DNA from 2 places in the Terribacillus sp. DMT04 genome. Region 2 is predicted to be linked to the other one. Evidence: riboswitches for the same ligand, from Rfam matches in the RefSeq annotation. Region 2 holds a riboswitch; the other holds the start of a gene.

Region 1 (10,761 bases), 1.2 Mb from region 2:
ATAATAAGCAAACGCACATAAATCCTCCTCTTCAACAGCTTTTGTTAACAGTATTTCAAACTGATAGTCCTCATAGCTGTAAGAGCTTCTTTCGGGATGCAGCTTACCCCCTACTATTGTTGCTTTTTTTGCTCGGAAGAATGATTTTTTATATGCTTGTACGGATTCTGCCAAGTCCCCACATCCAATAAGAACGTTGCCTCCTGTTACTTTTGACAATCGCTTCAAAAAAGAGGGTAATTCTGCTTGTGGTTCGTTCACCGCTTTAAGAATAACAATTTCATCATTAAATGTAGCACCCATTAAATCAGCTCTACCAATTTCATATTGTATTGTCCGAACTAGTTTTTGCATGGACAAGTCTGAGTGGTCTGTTTTCTTCACATAAACAGCAATTCTAGGATGTTCCAAATTAATTCCCAGGAATCCTGCACGTTCTTTTAGTAACGCTTCCTCCAAACTGTCTTCAGAGATAAGCTGATTTACAATCTCACTTTGCAGCCTTTGTCTCCATTGTACCCGCTCCAACAAGACAGACTGCTCTAACACTAACTCTGCCGCCATCTTTACAAGCTCCGCATAATTACGGATTTGCGCAGGCTCGCCCGTAATTCCAACCACCCCAACAATCTGGTTACGAAACTGAATGGGTAGATTAATCCCGGATCTTGCTCCCTCCATACTCCCCACACTAGCATCATCTATCTCCACACTTTCTTCTTGCTCAAGGACAACAAGTGCACCAGCATGAAACTGATTAATTCTCTCCTTATCACCAGATCCTATGATGATTCCTTCATCATTCATTACATTTATATTTTGATTTAATATCTTCATCGTACGCTCCACTATTTCCTGTGCCAATTCATAAGTTAAAAATTGCATGCCTCTTTCCCTGCCTTCCGCCCAATTACGTACATTATTTTAAAAAAGACAAAACAAGCTAATTAGTTAGCATGCTAGCAGACTATGACATCATACTCTATTAAATGAATACTACTTGTCAGGATATAACAAACAACACACAAAAGACACAAGTGAGTTGTAACTTATTATAAGTGAAAATCAAGAAGAGGTGATCAAATGTGTTATATTTGTCCAGTGTGTGGGTTTGAAGGATTACCCGAACCTGCTTACAACGAATACAATGAGGCATCATACGATATTTGTCCTTGCTGTTTCTTTCAATTTGGCGTGGACGATGATGTAAAGATAAAAGAGGATGTTTATATGGAAAGAGAAGATACACACAAGTTATACAGAAAACAGTGGATTGATGATGGAGCTAAGCTATTGATTCCTCTACATTATCCTGCTGGCAGACAGCTGCATGGTAAAGTAAAACCCGAGGCTTTATCAAAACAGCTTAAGAATATAAACGTTACATTATAACAAACCGAATGAGGCCAGATTTAAAGAAGCTTTCAAATATCCCTACATACACAAAACAGCCTCCATCTCCTGGAGGCCGTTTTCTTTCATTTGTAAAACTTCCATTCACATGTATTACTTCTTGCTTTAATTGGAACCTTTTCTATTCCTACCCCAATACAATCCAAACAACAAAACAAACCATAATGGCGTCAGCAGCAGCGCTGGCCGTGTCTCATCTGCCACCACCATTATCACAAGAACACCAGCAAACAAAGCAAGCACAACGTAATTCACAAACGGTGTGAGTGGTGCTTTGAACGTTGATTTAAGATGCAGGTCTTTTCGTGTTTTCTTGTATTTGATGTGACAAATCAGAATAATGCTCCATACCCAGATAAAACAGATTGCACTAATGGTTGTTACAATACTAAAAGCTTGGTCTGGGATGAGTTTGCTTAGCAGTGCTCCGACTGAGATAACAATAGCAGATAGCCAGAGTGCATTGCCAGGAACATGCTTTTCATTCAGTTTAGCCAGTCTAGCTGGTCCTTGGTCTTGCTTACTAAGATTATATAAAGTCCTGCTTGTAGAGAACATACCGCTATTTCCGGCAGATGCAGCAGATGTTAACACGACAAAGTTAATAATTCCGGCAGCAATCGGGATTCCGACTAAGCTGAAGGTCTTCACGAAAGGACTTTCCGCTGCGTTCAGCTCTGTCCAAGGGTTGATCATTAATAGAACAAGCAGCGCACCGACATAAAAGAATAAAATCCGTAATGGAATTTTATTAATGGCTGACGGTATGTTTTTAGCAGGATCAGCTGTTTCAGCAGCCGATACACCAATTAGCTCTACGCCAACATAGGCGAAAACAACCATTTGGAAAGCGAGCAGGAAGCCAGAGATACCATTCGGGAACAGACCGCCATGTTCCCACAGGTTTGTGACCGACACAGTTCCGGAATCTGTTTGGAAGCCGATAATAACTAACACAATACCAATACCAATCAGTGCTAATATCGTCACAATCTTGATCAATGCAAACCAAAACTCCAATTCTCCGAACAGTTTCACTGTTAATAGATTCAATCCCAACAAAACAATGACGCAAATAAGTGCAGGAATCCATTGCGGGATATCAAACCAATAATTCACATACACCCCAACAGCAATCACATCCGCCATCGCTGTCATTATCCAGCAAAACCAGTATGTCCATCCGGTTACAAACGATGCCCATGGACCAAGATAGTCTTCCGCAATATCTGTTATCGATGAATAGCCTGCTTTTGATAACAGCAGCTCTCCCAGCGCACGCATCACGAAAAATAGGGCGATACCGACGATTAAATAAGCAAAGATAATAGAAGGACCGGCCAACTGTATCGCTTTACCCGAACCTAGAAATAAGCCCGTCCCGATTGTTCCGCCAATGGCAATCAGCTGCACATGTCTATTTGATAAGTCCCGCTTTAATTCTTGTTGTGCCAACTTTAACTCCCCTTTAATCAAACCAATAAAAAAAGAGACTGGAGGCTCTCCAATCTCTTGATCACAAGAATAACAAATACTATTGGTTATGCATGCGCCGCACAACTCAAATAGATATCGATACTCTTCTGTCCTTTTGCCTGAGATTGTGAACCCTTCGGCGCCGCAGTTATCGCGGTCTCTCCAGAAGCTGCTCCTGCTATAGTGTGACCCATAGCATTCATAGCTTTATTTATTAAGTTTATTAGATTCTGTTGAATGTAGATAATTCTAAAGTTTGTAAGATCATTTGTCAACTTGCTTGCAGATAAAACGTACGGGAAATCCTGACACTGCATATGATTTACCCTGTTCTTCCAACTACATATTTTCTAACAAAGGCGTCCCTCCGCCATTTGGCAAGAATCCACGAATCCCCTAAGTTATTTGTACCGCGCGATAATACATATGGGACATATAATACCGTGTATCTTCACAAAGATATGGAGGTGACAGTATGTCAGTTGGACAATATCATTCCCTTTGCCAGCGATACAGAGGCAAAGCAGTGGAAATTCGATGTAATGATGGAAAAGTGCATAGAGGAATCATTCAGCGTGTGGATCGCAATCATGTTTATTTACAGCCAATGAATCGCTCCAAGAATTTAGGCGGTTTCGGTTATGGCGGTTTCGGCGGCTATGGCGGCGGTTATGGTTACGGTGGCTGGGGAGTAGCATTAGGAGCAATTGCAGGTATTGCTTTACTTTCCCTATTCTTCATATAATCTTCTGCACTCATGGAGATGTGGGTATAACAATTGCTATTAATTCAGACGCTATCATACCCACAGCATCTCCATGATAATAGCCAACACGATGCAGTCCTAATTCTCACCTACAATTTCACTAGTCTCAACGAACAGCAAATCTTCACTCGATAAGCTGTTTTTTTCCATGTAACGTTTTACTAAGTAATATCCTGTACAATAACCGAGCATCTTTGGGTAGCGGCGAAATCCATACAAAATATTTTGATACTCTCGACTTTGAGGCAGGATCTGCTTCTTGGGTAAAATATATGTGGCTAACGTTTTTTCCAACTCCTCATCCGAATAGAAGGAGACCCAATTGGCAGTACATGCTTCTCCTAATCTTTCTCTGACAGCATTTTCAGCCAATCCCTCTAAAACGATAGTATCCAGCAGCGTGTATTCCTCTTCACACTTCTCAAAGTTATTCAACCGGCACACATGATTGTATTCATGGGTAAAAATCGCTTTTATTTCCTCTTCTGTGTTCTTTGCTGAGATAAATAAAAACAGCTTATCTCGAAATGCGAGGCCAGACTTGCCGTTAAAGTGGGTTTGGATCTCTTTATTTGTTATATCTGAAGGAAAAATATAGACAGGTATATCCGGTCCGCTCCACTTTTCCTGCAGATATTCTTGATCATGCTGCACAATCTCCCACACCGCTTTGTCCGGCACCATCTTATCCTTCTTCAATGGGTGGTACATGCCATGCTGCTTAAAATGATGATATATCTCATCCGCAGACGCACCTTCAAAGTGCTTTACCAGTTTCTCGCATATTGTTAGCGGGTCATGATAGGCATCTTCCAGCCATTCATCCGTTCTTATCACGCTCATTCAAGTCCTCCTCCTTCTGTCTTAGCTTATTCAGCAAAAGCCACATCGGAGCATGCAGCGAAAGAAAGATTTACGCACAAATTCTCCCTGCCTTCATAGCATATTGCATGCATGTCATACGAAAGCAGGAGCTATTATTATGAATTATACCTATCTAGACTTTTTAGCATTATTTGGTGTTGGAGGTGCACATCCAGGAGGGTTGAAGCTAACGAAACAGCTCTTAGCAGAGGAAAAGGTCACAAAACAAACCTCCCTTCTGGATGTTGGCTGCGGTACAGGACAAACTTCCGCCTACATCGCGCATCATTACGGCTGCCGTGTGCACGCTTTAGACTGCAACGAAATTATGGCAGAAAAAGCCCAACAAAGATTTTCAACATTGAAATTACCAATTGATGTAAAAGTAGGAGATACGGAGAGCCTTCCTTTTCCTGATGCATCTTTTGATATGATCCTTTCCGAATCCGTCACATCCTTTACGAACATCGCGGCCACAATTCCCGAATTCAAAAGAACCCTTCGACCAAATGGTGTCCTATTGGCAATCGAGACTGTTCTAGAACAGCCGATCTCCGACGAAGAGAAACATCAAATTATGACTTTTTACCGTTTTCCGCAATTATTTACAGAAGCTGAATGGCACACATCATTTATACAAGCCGGATTCAAACAGATAGAGATGACGACATATCAACCATCAACAGATCAAACTGATGAACAGCATGCTGCTGATTTCACACTGTCAGCGGATATTGATGAGGAGCTAATAGATATTATGGAAGAACATGAGGAGATAACGAGACGGTATGAAGGGAAAATAGGATATCGGATATTTAGGTGTAGTTAACTTACCTAAATCAAGGGTGCTCAACTATAGTTTTGCACCCTTGGTTATACTGAAAGGACTTTTATGTAAGTACTCACATTTCTTTCAACCAGCTAATCTTATTTACACAATAAAACAACCTTTGTTTTAACAACCAAGTGCCTGATAGTACCAAAAAGAGTATTAATCTAGTCTACATATTTAGCTGTACCTATAAAATTAAGTTCGTATTCACAATCGCTTACTGAAGTTATTGCTCTACCATCGTTAACATAATTGTAGTTGTAAATCATAATAATGGCATTATACTTAGAAATTAATTTAACATCTGTAAACTGTTTTATCAGCTGACCATCATATGAAAAATCTATTAAAAGCTTTTCTATATCATCTTCAGCATCTGGTATGCAATCCTTCTCTATTAAATCTCTATCATAATAGCCTAATTTAAATTCCTTTTCAAAAGTTGAAGGAATACTATCTCCATCTTCACCATATTTTACTTCAGTATACTTTTCTAGCTCATCAAAGTTTTGAAAGTTTCCTAACCACAAAGAAACATCATTTTTCATAACTTATTACCTCCTTAAGCCTTCTGGTAAATCCATAACACCATTCTTCATTCTGCTTGGCCCATTCTGTCCAAATAGGAATACATTATAGAAATAAGCACTTGTTGCCCAATATGCAATCAAGTGCTTAAGTCACAAAAACGTATACTAATATTAATCCTCGAATATACCTGCTATTCTCTCTTTCCATATTAACATTAACTCTAAAAATCCCTCGGTTTCTATTGTACTCTCAAAGGGTTCTTCAATCCGATAATGATGCTCAGCTATAGTTAGATCTTTCTTTATACTTACACTCGTAGCATTTAACGTGATTTCAAAGTCTTGATATTCTCCATCTGTGGGGGTTGGTGTGCGGGCGTCGGGGAATGTTGCGAGAGTTGCTTAGGGTAAGTAGCAAAAGGGCTATTAATGATGCATATCAAAATAAAACTCAGATAGGTTCTAATAAGTTTATAGGTGAGACTCCATCAGGAATTAAAATAGAAATGTTTCTGAATAAGAACGGTTTAATAGCTACAGCTTACCCACTATATAATAAATAGCATAAAAGGTGTAAAGAGCATGAAATATTCATATGAATTTAAAAAGGATTTATTTGATATAACTAGGATGAAATTATCGGTAGAATTAAGTGTTTTCGAGGATATTTCAACAGAAGAAGAAGCGGATGAATATGTTAGTTTAAGTACATTGCCGTCATCATAAGTATTCTTAACTTATAAAATGTCATCTCGTTCGGTTCTCACACTTTTCGCAAGAGATAAAGTATTACAAGGTACTCCATGATGGTATAGCCATCATGAGGTCTCTTTTCAAGCATCTTCTCTTATTTCATTTAATTAGTTGTATACACGAAAAAAAGCACCTGTTGTTCCTTGACAATCAAGTGCCTTATATCGCTAAATATAGCAGTGTATTTATTGATTTATCATTATTTAATCGTCCTGTAAGCCTATTACAATCCATTCATCAATAATATCCCAGAAATCAACATTATATTCTGGCTGATCATTCGTAAACCACAGTGTTGCTAAGTTTTCCTTGCAGTTGTTTAAATCTATAGCAATATATCCACCCATTCCATTCTCAAAAAATCCATAGGTAGTATCAATATTAATTCCTAAAGGCTCATCCAACTCCTCAAGAATTCCCCATTCATATTCACTAAAATGAGTTATTCGCTCTAACGGTATTAAACCCATTGCTCTACTTGGAAAATAATAAAACCCGTTGTGTAACTCTTCATAAAATTCATTAATGGATTGCGGAACACTCGACCATACTTGTTGCATTTTTAAGTTATGAAGGGATTTGTTCGGTATTCCCCCTTCATAATAAAGAATTTCATCATTTTCACTTTTAACACTGTATAGTACAGCATATTGTCCATTATCTATAATAAGTTCGAATTCTAAGAGATTCTCTTGCAAATACATTATAGTATTACTTAATTCTTCTTTACATGCACTATTCCATAAAGCTATTAATTTCTTTTTCCTTTCTTCCTTATTAGTTTCGATAAGGACCTTCATCCACTTTTCAGGGATAAGCTTTTTTTCAATATTGAGTAAGTCTTCTTTAGACACAAACTCGATGCTTTTTCTATATTGTTTTAGAAAAGACAATTTATCCATTTAGATTTACTCCCTTTTATTTATAATATTAAACTCATCTATCATCTTTTGAATTTCAATTTCTAATTCTTTTTCTTTTAGTATCATTTTCTCCCTAAACTCAGCGTTTACAGGAATATTTTCTTTTTTGTAAATATACCAATCCGCAAAAGATTTCGAACCTTTTGAGGTATTTGCCGCTTCACTGAGTCCTATAAAGTTTTCTACAAAGTTAGCTACATCCTTTTGTTGTTTATAAGTTAACGTGTCAAAGTCTTCCATACGAGCTATTTTCTCCAATGAAACAATATGGTCTGCGTGTAATTTCTTATCAATTATTTTACCAGGTAAAGCAAAGTCTTCTGTTCCAATTATATCATCTATATTTTTATTTACTTCTTTTTGTATTTTGGAAGAAGGAGAAGCTCTTCTTAATTTACCATATGTTTGGTCAGAAATTTTCCTTTCACCATATCTTGCACCTTGCGTGCTTTTACCCGTACCCTTAGCAACTCTCCCAATATCCCCCGACGCCCGTACACCAACCCCCGCAGTATCCACCTTCCCTGATCCATACATCACTGAATTAGGACTTCCGCTATGTTTGAACATGATTGGTGTACCATCAGTTCCTGTACCTTTCAACAGTTGATCTATTTTACTGTATTGGGCATCTTGGAGCTGCTTTATTGCTTTGGCTTCTTTCCATTCCATTAGGCTTATTGTGTTGTTTCGCAGAATGGAGTTTGTTTGGTTTGCACCGTCTGTTAGTGTTCGCTATTCTCTCTTCTTTTTCTTTATTAGTGAGTAGAATTTTAACTACTTCATATTCTATGGTCTGTCCTCTAGCAGAGATTCGTATATAGCCGATGCGTTCAAATTCTTCTTGCTTCTGTTACAAAATTACAATTTATGTAACGCTATTAGAGAATAGCGAGTATTATACGACCGTCTTTAGTAAAAATACAACCCATAAATTATAAGCCAAAGAAACAGAATGCCTTGATGGTACTAACTTCATGAGTTATGAATTTCACTCAATCACATCCCAATATTAACCATGTATATATTGTTTCTAACCCAAGAACAAAAACACCTGTTGCCTGATAGACAAACAAGTGCTTTATAGTTAGCTATATAAAGTTATTCATTATTATTTTTATCTTTAGACCAACGATTCTGTTTAATTTGGTAAGTTTTTGGTTTGTTCCCTATAACAATACAACGTATGTTTACAATGTCATCTCGCCTAATTATCATTCGTATTTATATTATTATGAAAAATCCATCCATTAAATGTAGCTTTCCAGCTTTCCATAGAATCCATTATTCAGATTCATATAAGTTATTAAAGAACCCAGTAAAACTATCTGCAAGGATAAAAATATTGTCCATCTCGTCTTCGGGTTCTATATCATGAATCCAAAAATATACTTTTCCTTGATATTTTCCACTAACTCCTAATAAAATCTCATTTCCTCCAGGGTCATTACCAATCGAAATAAAACCTTCTGGTATTTCTCCTTCTAAAACCTCAAAAACTTTACCTAAATTACTTTTCATGTCACCAATTCCATAAAACTTATTGACTAAGCTTCTTCCTTCATCATCAGAGATTTTAAAGTTAGATTCTTGAGGAAACCCTCCATTGTACTCTAATAGAAAATCAACATATTGCTTAGGTAGCGTAACTTCATACTCTTGTTCAAATTGTTTTATATCCTTTAAAGAAATTTTTGAATTTACACTAAGCATTTTGGTCATACTCTCACTCCTATATCATTACTTATTTTTCCCGTTAACCTTTGATTGACCACCAAGATGCCTAAATTCTCTGTGGATATCTTCATCTACTAGCATCATAGTTTTTCCATCTTCATGATGATGCCACGTATAACCGTCTGGCGGCTTTCTAATATCTATTATTGGTGGATCAGTATCTTTTGCAAGTCTAGCTGCTTTGTTTGCATTTTCAAAGTCTTTCGGATTGTTTTTAGGCGAATGAATTTCTATTTTTACTGGCTTAACATTTGGATGCATATAAGGAGTAAAATCTGGGTACCCATCCGGATACCTTACAGAAACTCCCGACTTGTTAGTATAAGTCCAAGTATCATTATCTTCGATGGATATACTTCCACCTTTTTTATACCACTTTTCAGGTACTGGAGAGTTCATTGGTTTAGTCTCCAATATTTCTTTAGTAAAATCTTCTATTCTTAACTTTTTAGCATTACCCGTACCCTTAGAAACACTCCCCGACGCCCTTACACCAACCCCCGCGGTATCCACCTTCCCTGATCCATACATCACTGAATTAGGACTTCCACTGTTTTTGAACATGATTGGTGTACCATCAGTTCCTGTACCTTTCAACAGTTGGTCTGTTTTACTGTATTGGGCATCTTGGAGCTGCTTTATTGCTTTGGCTTCTTTCCATTCCATTAGGCTTACTGTGTTGTTTCGCATAATGGAGTTTGTTTGGTTTGCACCGTCTGTTAGTGTGTCTGTCTGTTTTGTTAATTGTAACATTTCATGGGGTGTTAAGCCTTGTTTTGCTGCTGTATTTGTAAGATTTTTTCCTGTTACTTTTGATACAGCAGCGATATCTTTTACACTAGTTGCTGACAAATTACTGCCAAATGATCGGAAAGCTCCTGCACCTGCTCGTATAGGAACGGCTCCTAAGATAGATGTGGCTCCTCGTATAGCTCTCTCATCAGCAGCTATGTCTCTTTGTGTTATCCAATCTTTTCCCGTAACGGCACTAGAGGCTTCCAGAACACCCAGTCCTGCACCCGACAATCCTGCTACCAGTGGTGCCCCTGCGGGCGGAACTAAGATAGTTGCTATAGTTACACCGCCTAGGATACCCAGGTTAACCCAGAATTCAGTAGATAACTGCCCATCTTCAATGGATTTGTATTGAAAAGCCCCGCTGTTCATCCTTACATCTCTGTAATCATCATACGAGATATCGTCAGTTTCTGATTTATCCGATTGCTGTTTCCATATAGTAAATTCCTGCATCATTTTGTCAGCATAATAATTATCTCCGCTGAATAGGTCATTGATGGTTACTTCTTTCTTATCCAGCTCGAATTTGTAGGTTCCCGTTTCATCCTTATACTCTCTTTCTTCCTTTGCATCGATACGGTTGGTTGTGCTGTAGTTGGAAATAGTAGCGTCACGCATGGTTTCTACAAATTCATCCATATCTTCATAAAATGGCTGATCTATCTTTTC
Region 2 (10,761 bases):
CAATGGAGATAGCTTGCTCCAATCTGTATTGTTCAAATAACAGGTCGGTTGATTTGACATTGGTTTGAAGCAGCAAGGTGCCTGAAGTAAGCAGCAAAAGAAAGAATGCAGTAACAAATAGCAGAAATGGATGCAGAAACCCCCTTTCATTGAATAGAAAGTCGTTTTTCATATAATTCATCCTTATTTGCTTTAATGGTTATGACAATAGTGTCACCATGCTGCATGACCTTCCAATCCTTTATACGGTGCAGATAAACTTCGTGTCCTTTGCCATTCACTTGCCTGCGAATCATATTTTTATATTTCTCGAAGACCGCTGTTTGCCCTTGCTGGTTTTGAATATATAATTTACCATCTTCTGCTTTTATATTACTTCCTTTATAAATCTCCAGGGAGATAAAGTACAGGCCTTGTCTTATTGATACAGCCTCTGCGTTAGGTTCGTGCTTTAAAGGAGTCAATAGGAGCGGAAGTGAGGAAACAATTAAAACAAGAACCCCTAAGCTAATCAATGCTTCTAATAACGTAAACCCTTTATCATTCGAGATACCCATATAAGCAGCGCCTCTCATTACGTTCTTTTGCCGTTATCTCCATACAACCTTTTTTTAGGCCATCTTCGTTTGTAAAGCGGAGAGAAATAGTAAAATCATCTTCAATTATTTCTTGATTGTTTGGACTGTTTTTTGCTAATTCATTTTGAAGTAAACTGTAATAGTAGGAACGCTTTTCCTGTAGATGCAGCTCTTTTTTATAATCCAACAGTAAAGGCAGCAGCAAGGTACATAAAACAATGAATATTGCGAACGCAATCAAACTCTCCAACATAAGGAAGCCTGCTTGATCAAATTTCTTCTTCATAATAGCCTCGTGCTTTCCCGAGTGGAAAAATAAGCATCTCTGTTCCGTTTGGTGTATCCATTAAAAAACTGCCTGCTAAATGTATCGAACCATATTTACTGAATGAAAAATTACCAGCGTGTGTGTAGGTGCGAATGCGAATGTTATCAGGTATAGGATGTACCAAGATATTTTTCTCGTCTCGGGCAGAGTAGATTTCATATCTGTCTTTTTCCAAGTAAAGTTTTGCGGAGTGATCGAACTGGTTATATTGCTGGAGAAACAATAAATCTTGTTCAAACTGCTTTTTAAATTGCTTCACTTCTGCCTCCTCTAGCAAATGCTGGTTTACACCTGCACCAATTGCAATCAAGAGAGAAGCAAGTCCGAGGACAATGGTTAATTCTAGTAAACTGAATCCTTGTTCTTCTTTAGGAAGTTGGCACATCAATTAAAGAAACCTCACCGGCAGAGCTGATTGTGAGCTGACGCTTGCCGCCTTGACACGTACTTTCAGTCAAGTAACCGTCTTCTAACTGAGAAATAGATGTCGGTGCTGTGCCATGGTCAATCCGATATGTTTCAACTTGGCTTTCGGCTAATTTTACAAGGGCTTCACAGCCTTCTGATTGCACGTGTTCATTTTTATCGGCTAAATTGGGAACAATTAGAATCATCAGCACAGAAATGACTAGCAGGACAATAAGCATTTCAATTAAAGTAAATCCTTTTTCATTCTTCATGATTATCCCTCGCTTCTATAATGTATGAACCATTTGAAACATCGGAAGCAGCAGTGACAAATAAACAATAATAATACATAGAGCCATAATACAAAGCAGTGCAGGTTGAAGAAGGTGTAGGACCGTTTTCATATTCTCTTCCATTTTAGAAGTCGTAATTTCGGCATACATAAGTAAATCTTCTGCTTGGGAATCAACATCTTCTTGCGTGCGCAAAATATTCTGAAGCTGTGCATCCAGAAGCGGGTAAGCAGGAAGGCATTCGGTTAGCGTATGACCGGAGGTGAGCTGATGAAGTAAGGAACTGCAATACAATTGGAGGATATCATGATAATGCTGCTTACTTAGCAGCTGCAGACTTTCGTAAAAAGATAGACCTGCGGTGAGAAGGTTGCCTAGCTGAATAGCAAATTGAAAACTAGTTTGTGTGCGAAAAATCCGGCTTATCAGAGGAAGCTTTTCCAAATATGGACGTTTCTTTGCGGCCGTCCAGTTTCTTCGGATGTACCTTTGAAATAGGAAGGAACAAACAGCAGCAATTGCGAGAAGAAGACTTCCAATGAGCAGCAAATTGACAAGACCAGAGAAGAAACGCAGAAGATCTGCTGACTCAGCTGAGTAAGTAAAGAGGTTAAGAAAAGAAGGGTAAACATATAGCTTCACAAATAGCAGCAGCATAAAGATACTGGCCAGCAGAAACAGTGGATAACGGGTAACCTTCTTAAACTTGTTCAACTGCTGCATTTGTTTTTGTAAGGTACCGTAACTCCTGGCAAGGGCTTCTTCCAGATTGCCATCATGATGTGCAACGTATAGATGAATAACAATGACTTCCGAGAAGCGGGCGAAAGAAAAAGCTTCATCCAGTCTCATCCCTTGCTGCAGTCCCGCTTGCAGCTTTTTGGTAACAGCTTGCCATTGCGGCTGCCAGTGGAGAAAATCCAGCGAACGCGCCATATCATATCCTCGTGTTCGCAGCCTATGGAGCTGCTTTAGAAACTGTATTTGCTGCTCCGTAGATAGAAGCTTGTCTGTCTTTTTGATTGTGATCCATTTCTTCTTTAACGAAACCGTATGCATAGGCTTTCCTCCTAAGTTCAGCGAAAGTCAGGAAAGAAGACGTTGAACGCTGTAGCAGGCAATGTATTTGCTGGGCATTTGCTAGTTCCATAATAGCGGCACGAGACTGATACGGCTGCTGAATCGAAAGTAACTCCAGTGAGGCAACACCAATTAGCGTGTGCTGGAGATCTGCCATCGGAATTCCCATTTCTTGCAAACGATGAATAGCGCCTGCTGCATTTCGTGCATGCAAGGTGCTGATGACGAGATGGCCGGTGCGTGCTGTTTCAAAAGCAAAGCTGGCGGTAGATTCATCTCTTATTTCGCCAATCATTAACACATCTGGATCATGGCGAAGTGCTGCTTTCAATCCTGCTTGGTACGTGAGTCCAGCTTTCTCATTCACCTGTACTTGCAGTAAATTGTCCATCTTTTTCTCGATAGGGTCTTCTAACGTAATGGCTTGGCATGCTTTGCTGCGAAGCAGATCTTGGAGAATAGCATACATCGTTGTTGTTTTACCGCTGCCAGTTGGCCCAGTAAACAATATAATGCCTGTCCGCTCCGTTAATAGATGCCGCAGTAACTGCAATTGAAATGGAAAAAGGAAAAGTTTTTCTAGCATGGGGGCATCACTTTGAGGCAGAATGCGAATGGCTAAGCTTTCTAACTGTTTTAGGGGCAAGGTAGATAATCGAAGTGAATAGTGCTGCTGGCCTTTATACGTAAATGGCATCGCTCCATCCTGGGGTTTTTGCATTTCTCCAATATCCATGCCGCTAATAAATTTGTAATAAGCAATCAGCTTTCGAAATGTTAACGTAGAGATGCGGTTTGCAAGAACTCTTTTTCCGTGAATCCGCATGTAAACATTTGTTTCATTGGTATCTGGTGTGAAATGAATATCAGATGCTTGCTGCTCAATTGCTTTTTCCATTAAACTTTCTGCAATCACGGAAGGACTTTCCTGCATGAGCATCACCTCCTTTGAGCATACAATACTCGAAAGACAATAAGTTTGTCACCTTATGAAATGAACCGTTTCTATGGTACTCGCATGGTAAAAATGTTAATTTTAATAACAAAACATGCCGTTTTACCATTCTGGTATAGAGGAGAACGAAATTGGTTACCCTACAAGTAAAAGTAAGAAGGGGTACTGTCTATGTCTTCGAATGATTACTTCCGATTCGTGACCCAGGAACTGGTGAAAAAAATGGATACACCAAAACCTGAAAAGAAGCTAAAAGAAAAGGAAAAACATCAGCTGCACGGAAAGTGGTTCGGTGTCTTGCCGTTCGCATTTAAACTATTATTCCGTCGCAAAAAGTAAGAGGCCCGAACGCTACGTTCAGGCCTCTTTCCTTTGAAGCAGCTGCCGGGTTGTATCTTCTGATAAGTAAAAGATGCCGGCATTAATCGTTTCGATGTGGATGGTAGGCGTTAGCCGCCGGCTTAAGGCTGCTAGCTCGTTATCGTATAAAGCTGCTCGTTCTTGCCGAATTTCCTCATCCTGTTCTTCTTGGCTGCTTGGATCAAAAAAGTGGGCTAATAAACTTTTTTCTTGTTCGAGTACGCTAGTCGTTTCCGTCACCCAGTCTGTGTCAAGTGTATCCAAATACGCTTGCATGTAGCTGCTGATCCGCTGGTAGCCGCTCGGGTAGCGGATAATAGGGGATAAGCAGTAGCAATGATCACTAATCTGCTGCTTGAAATCTACCTCTGTAAAGTTTTCCATTGCATTGGTCATGAATTGCCCGTTTAAGAGCTGCAAACCGACAGAGTGCGTTTCCGTTCGTTTGCGTTTACCGGAAAAATGCACACTCATGTTGCGGATTAGCCATGGATATAAAGCGGTCCTGGAATTGGTGTCTAGTTTCTCATAAAGCCGGGCCACTTGAGCAGAAGAGCGAATAAGACGAAAAATTTGATGCAGACGTGGACTGCCAAAATGGATTTGCTCTGCTTTTTCGGCTGTCTGTTCTGGATCCGTTAGCAGAGTGAGCTCCATTGGCTCGCCTTCTTGTCCGAGCTTCTTTTTATAACGCCAATAAAAGGGGCGGTTCATCAATTCTTCATCCAGTGCAGGTGTAAGCTGAATGCGAAGCAAACCGTCGTTTTCCTCTAACAGCTGACAGCCATTTGAGACAAAGAACTTGCGCAGGAATTGATGCAGTATATGTCTATCCATGCATTTTACTCCTTTCGAGCTGCTCGCCAGTTTCGCTGATCACGGCAGTCAGATTATCAAGCTTCACTTTGATTTCGCCGTCTGACCTGGAATCAGCGAAAATACGTTTGATTTCTTTTTCCATATCCGACACTTGCAGTTCGGCAAGAATGTGGTCTAGATTGCCAATAACTCGTTCAAATAGATTGATCTTTTTATATAACAATTCAAGAATATGTGCTTCTAATGTATCTCGCACAGCAAAGTTATAGATTTGGACGTCATTTGCTTGGCCAAAACGGTGGATTCGTCCAATGCGCTGTTCCAGCCGCATCGGATTCCATGGCAAATCATAGTTAATCATATTGCTGCAAAATTGCAAGTTGATTCCTTCGCCGCCAGCTTCAGTAGCAATTAATACTTGAGCATGTTTCTCAAACAATTCGCGCATCCAATCTTTTTTACCTGCTTTAAAACCGCCGCGGAACGGAACGGAAGAGATGTCATGCTGCTTTAACATCCATTGCAGATAAAACTGCGAAGCGCGATATTCGGTGAAGATGATAAACTTTTCTCCCGCCGGTGCTGCTTTAATGAGTTCAATCACTTTCAATGCTTTGCTGTGATGAGGCAGTTTTTCAATAGCTTGCATGAGTGGAAGATACACATCGCTTGATTGCGGATTCTCCTCAACCATTTTCTTCATCGACAGATAAGCTGCTTCTCTGGAACTGCATAGTTCACGAAGCAAAGTGATTCTAGCGAAAGTGGCAGCGGCGCTAGTAGTGTCTTGCATCGTATCGTAAACGTCTCTTTCTGCATCTTCAAAATCAATCCAAACGGTCTCAACTTTCCGTTTCGTCCACTGAAGCCCTGTGTCATCGCGGCGATTGCGGACCATCACTTTACGAATCAGCTCTTTTAAATAATGATGCTGCTCTAAATCATTGCGGTCGTCTCCGTATGTATCTTTGAATTGTTTGTAACTGCCTAAGTAACCAGGCTTCAAAAGAGATACAAGGTTATAAATATCGCTAAGCTTATTTTGTACAGGTGTAGCGGTAAGAAGCAGGCAATATTTCTTTTTTAGTGATTGAATAAAGCTATAATTCTTTGTTCGGCTGTTTTTCAATTTATGTGCTTCATCAATCAGTACAAAATCATAATCTTGTTGCAGAATGATTTCCCTGTGCGGCGTACGTTTTGCTAAATCAATGGAAGAGACAATCACATCATAATGTTCCCAGACATATTGCTTGCGCTGTGAAGCAGCAGGAATATGGAATTTGCTGTTCAGCTCATTTACCCACTGATTAACAAGCGATGCAGGAACGAGTAATAGAACCTTTTTTACCAAACCGCGAATCATCAATTCCTTTAACACAAGTCCGGCTTCAATTGTCTTTCCAAGACCAACTTCGTCCGCCAGGATTGCGCGGCCATTCATGTCTTCTACAACCCGTCGGCTTGCTTCCAGCTGATGGGGGTGAAAGGTCATATGGGGAAGATAGCCAGGTGCGACTAAACCGGTAAATGTATCAATATTCGTTGCTTTAGCAGCTGTGTAGGCCATTTGGAAATGTTCCCATGACACTGTTTCTGCTTCTTGCTGTACAATATCATGCATCTTTTCGATGAATAATTGATCATCTTTTACATGCGTCTGCATAATGGTTTCATCTCCTTATTCTTCGGAGTTTCAGAGGAAAAACTATAAAAAGATCGACACTTTCCCAAAATGTTGTGTTATAATGATGCTGAAACCAAACATTATTCAATAAATTTATTAGAATGTTTGGATTTTGCTTTTTTAATAAGTTGATTGTCTGTTAGTATGCCCGCGTTTTCCTAATTTCATAAATCGCGAGTGAATGTTGGAGGAGAGACCGCGTTTATGCGGCGCCGAAGGAGCAAATATTGAGTGAATCTCTCAGGCAAAAGAACTCCAGCACGACGCAACTCTGGAGAGTGCTTCCGCGGAAGCCACCCAAGAAGCAATTATCGTCTCTTGACGACTAAGAAACTTTCTGGTAAATGGACAGAGCCCCTCAAGCAGTATTTGAGATGGGCTCTGTTTTTATGTTGCGAGGTACATAAGAGAGGAGAAGGATGATGAGTGAGTTGAAAAGAACACCAATTTATCCTGCCTATCAGGCAAACAGCAAGACAATTGATTTTGGCGGTTGGGATCTGCCTGTTCAGTTCAGCGGCATCCAAGAAGAGCACCATGCAGTTCGCAAAACAGCTGGCTTATTCGATGTATCTCACATGGGTGAAATACTTGTTCATGGACCGAATAGCAAGGACTTCTTGCAATATGTTTTGACGAATAATATCGAACTGCTCGTTCCAAATAAAGCACAATACAGTATGATGTGCTATGAAAATGGCGGTACGGTGGATGATCTGATTGTATATATGCTGGACGAAAATCAGTATTTGCTAGTCGTGAACGCTGCAAACACAGAAAAGGATTACCAATGGCTGCTTTCGCATAAGCGTGATGGCGTAGAGATTGAAAACCAATCAGCAGCTTATATGCAAGTTGCTTTACAAGGACCACATGCGGAGAAGATTTTGCAGCAGCTTACGGATGAGAAATTATCGGAAATTTCATTTTTCCGTTTTGCTTATCCAGTTCAGCTAACTGGTGTCGAGGGAGAATTTTTGATTTCCCGTACCGGTTACACAGGTGAAGATGGCTTTGAAATTTATGGACCGGCTTCTAGCGGCCAGGCTGTCTGGGAAAAGTTGCTGGAGGCGGGAACGGCGTTTGGTCTTAGCCCAGTAGGTTTGGGAGCCAGAGATACACTTCGCTTTGAAGCAAATTTACCTTTGTATGGAAACGAACTGACAAAGGATATTTCGCCAATTGAAGCAGGTATTGGGTTTGCTGTGAAAACGAACATCGACGCTGACTTTATTGGCAAGGCAGTCTTAAAAGAGCAAAAAGAGAACGGAACAGCAAGAAAGCTTGTAGGCATTGAGATGTTGGATAAAGGAATACCGCGTCATGGCTATCCAATTTATGCCGGCGAAGAACAAATAGGTCACGTAACTACAGGAACCAAGTCACCAACGCTGGATAAATCGATCGGACTGGCGCTGTTACGTACCGATGCAGCCAAAGGAGGTGACATCGTCAACGTGCAGATTAGAAAGAAACGGCTGCAAGCCAAGGTTGTTACACTACCATTTTATAAGCGGACATAGGGGGATATTAGCCATGGATTTCAGATACTTACCGATGACAGAGCAAGATAAGAAAGACATGCTGCAAACGATAGGTGTAATGGATACCGAAGCGCTTTTTGCAGATATTCCAGATGCAGTACGGCTTAAGAAGCCCCTTCAGATTAAGGAGCCAAAAAGTGAAGGCGAATTAAAAGCAGAACTTGCCATACTGGCCAATCAAAATGTGACGATGAAAACACATGCATCCTTCTTAGGTGCGGGCGTGTATGATCATTACATTCCTTCCATCGTCGATCACGTCATTTCCAGGTCGGAGTTTTATACAGCTTATACACCGTACCAGCCGGAAATATCGCAAGGCGAACTTCAAGCTATCTTTGAGTTCCAAACGATGATTGCCGAACTGACAGGAATGGATGTGGCGAACAGCTCGATGTATGATGGCGGAACGGCACTTGCAGAAGCTGCAACATTAAGTGCTGGTCACACCAAAAAGAAAAAGATTATCGTATCGGAAGCCGTCCACCCGGAATCGCGACAGGTAATTGATTCTTACTGCAGAGGGCAGCACTTGGAAGTAGTCACAATTCCGCATCAAGACGGTGTAACAGATTTAGAAGCACTGCAAGAAGCTATCGATGAGGAAACTGCGAGTGTCATTGTGCAGTATCCGAACTTTTTCGGCCAAGTAGAAGCACTAGCGGACATTCGTACGATGCTTGATACACAGCCGAAAGCAATGATGGTTGTTTCCAGCAATCCGCTAGCACTAGGCTTCTTAACACCACCAGGTAATTTCGGAGCTGATATCGTTGTAGGTGATACTCAAGTGTTTGGTATACCCGCACAATTCGGCGGGCCGCATTGCGGTTATTTTGCCAGCTCAGCTAAATTGATGCGAAAGCTGCCTGGACGACTGGTCGGACAAACAAAGGATGAAGAAGGAAGGCGCGGATTCGTCTTGACGCTGCAAGCACGTGAACAGCATATCCGCCGAGACAAGGCAACATCCAATATTTGTTCCAACCAAGCGCTGAATGCTTTGGCTTCTTCTGTGGCAATGAGCGCATTAGGGAAACAGGGCTTAGCTGATATGGCTTACTTAAATGTACAAAAAGCGCAATACATGAAAAAGCAGCTTGAAGCACACGGGCTGGAAATTGTGTTTCACCATAGCTTTTTCAACGAAATTGTTTTCAAAGTAACTGGTGATATACAAGCTTTGCAAGATCATCTATTGGCACAAGGGTTTATCGGGGGGTATCACTTGGGACGGACGGATGATCGAATGAAAAACTATATGCTAGTCGCTGTGACGGAGCAGCGTACAAAAGAACAGATTGACACATTTGTAAGAGAGGTGGCGGCTTTCCATGCAAAATAAAACTGATTTCCCGTTGCTATTCGAACTTTCTCAACCTGGAAGAACAGGATATAGCTTGCCGCCGCTTGATGTACCGGAAACGGACACAACAGAAGCATTTGATTCGGCATATATCCGCACAGAGCCTGCAGCACTGCCTGAGCTGAGTGAGTTGCAAATCATCCGGCATTATACGGCATTATCAAGAAGAAATTACGGCGTCGATTCGGGTTTTTACCCACTTGGTTCTTGTACGATGAAATACAATCCGAAGATAAACGAAGATATTATTCGGATGGACGGTTTCAGTCATGTACATCCGTATCAAGATCCAAAAACGGCGCAAGGTGCGCTGGAGCTGATGTTTGATTTGCAGGAACAGCTCAAGGAAATTACCGGCATGCACGAAGTGTCCTTACAGCCAGCAGCTGGTGCACATGGCGAATGGGCTGGTTTAATGATGATTCGAGCACTTCACGAAAAGAACGGGGAGACACAGCGTACGAAAGTGATTGTACCGGATACCGCGCACGGTACAAATCCTGCTTCTGCTACTGTAGCAGGTTTCGAAGCTGTCACAGTGAAATCAAATGAACAGGGACTTGTGGATTTGGCTGATTTAAGGCGTCTTGTTGGAGAAGATACAGCTGCATTGATGCTGACCAATCCAAATACACTTGGACTTTTTGAGAAAGATATTTTGGAAATGGCTGAAATTGTACATGAAGCTGGCGGAAAACTTTATTATGACGGTGCCAACTTAAATGCCATTATGGGCTATACCCGTCCTGGCGATATGGGCTTTGATGTGGTGCATTTAAATTTGCATAAAACATTTACCGGACCGCATGGAGGCGGCGGCCCAGGTTCCGGCCCGGTCGGTGTTTCTGAAGAACTGGCTGCCTTCCTGCCAAAACCTGTTGTCCGCAAACAAGATGGCATCGTCATACTTGATGACAATCGTCCCGAATCAATCGGGCGGGTGAAGCCTTATTACGGAAACTTTGGTATCAATGTACGTGCTTATACGTACATTCGGACGATGGGGCCAGAGGGACTGAAGCGAGTGAGTGAATATGCGGTTCTGAACGCCAATTATATGATGCGCCGCCTTAGTGAAGTATTTGAATTGCCTTACACACAGCATTGTAAGCATGAGTTCGTGCTGTCAGGGCGCAAACAGAAAAAACTTGGGGTGCGTACACTCGACATTGCCAAACGATTGCTTGACTTCGGGTATCATCCGCCGACCATTTACTTTCCGCTGAATGTAGAAGAGGCATTGATGATTGAACCGACCGAAACAGAAGCTAAAGAAACACTAGACAGCTTTATAGATACGATGCTGGAAATTGCAAAAGATGCAGAAGAGAATCCAGAAATTG

The links. A riboswitch is a leader RNA that binds a small molecule or an ion and turns the genes downstream of it on or off. The one in region 2 is predicted to bind glycine.
Region 1: another riboswitch for glycine. It lies ahead of KS242_RS16150 (amino acid permease); the one in region 2 lies ahead of gcvT (glycine cleavage system aminomethyltransferase GcvT).

The regions. Positions count from the first base shown of each region.
Region 1 covers NZ_CP077639.1:3,142,880-3,153,640, forward strand. Annotated here, with positions in the region: gene KS242_RS16140 (CdaR family transcriptional regulator) at 1-885, opposite strand, end outside; gene KS242_RS16145 (hypothetical protein) at 1,084-1,392, shown strand; gene KS242_RS16150 (amino acid permease) at 1,519-2,868, opposite strand; glycine riboswitch at 2,987-3,065, opposite strand; gene KS242_RS16155 (hypothetical protein) at 3,365-3,634, shown strand; gene KS242_RS16160 (DUF2268 domain-containing putative Zn-dependent protease) at 3,734-4,498, opposite strand; gene KS242_RS16165 (class I SAM-dependent methyltransferase) at 4,638-5,348, shown strand; gene KS242_RS16170 (immunity 22 family protein) at 5,516-5,899, opposite strand; partial or broken gene KS242_RS18130 (tRNA-Val4) at 6,053-6,238, opposite strand; gene KS242_RS18335 (EndoU domain-containing protein) at 6,268-6,444, shown strand; gene KS242_RS16180 (hypothetical protein) at 6,464-6,607, shown strand; gene KS242_RS16185 (SMI1/KNR4 family protein) at 6,838-7,536, opposite strand; gene KS242_RS16190 (hypothetical protein) at 7,543-8,229, opposite strand; gene KS242_RS16195 (SMI1/KNR4 family protein) at 8,842-9,279, opposite strand; gene KS242_RS18135 (HNH endonuclease) at 9,298-10,761, opposite strand, start outside.
Region 2 covers NZ_CP077639.1:1,924,222-1,934,982, reverse strand. Annotated here, with positions in the region: gene KS242_RS10255 (hypothetical protein) at 1-172, opposite strand, end outside; gene comGF (competence type IV pilus minor pilin ComGF) at 147-557, opposite strand; gene KS242_RS10245 (Clp protease/crotonase-like domain-containing protein) at 541-864, opposite strand; gene KS242_RS10240 (type II secretion system protein) at 848-1,291, opposite strand; gene comGC (competence type IV pilus major pilin ComGC) at 1,275-1,586, opposite strand; gene KS242_RS10230 (type II secretion system F family protein) at 1,602-2,666, opposite strand; gene comGA (competence type IV pilus ATPase ComGA) at 2,566-3,621, opposite strand; gene KS242_RS10220 (YqzE family protein) at 3,814-3,981, shown strand; gene KS242_RS10215 (YqhG family protein) at 4,000-4,839, opposite strand; gene KS242_RS10210 (DEAD/DEAH box helicase) at 4,832-6,487, opposite strand; glycine riboswitch at 6,686-6,774, shown strand; gene gcvT (glycine cleavage system aminomethyltransferase GcvT) at 6,931-8,031, shown strand; gene gcvPA (aminomethyl-transferring glycine dehydrogenase subunit GcvPA) at 8,045-9,397, shown strand; gene gcvPB (aminomethyl-transferring glycine dehydrogenase subunit GcvPB) at 9,387-10,761, shown strand, end outside.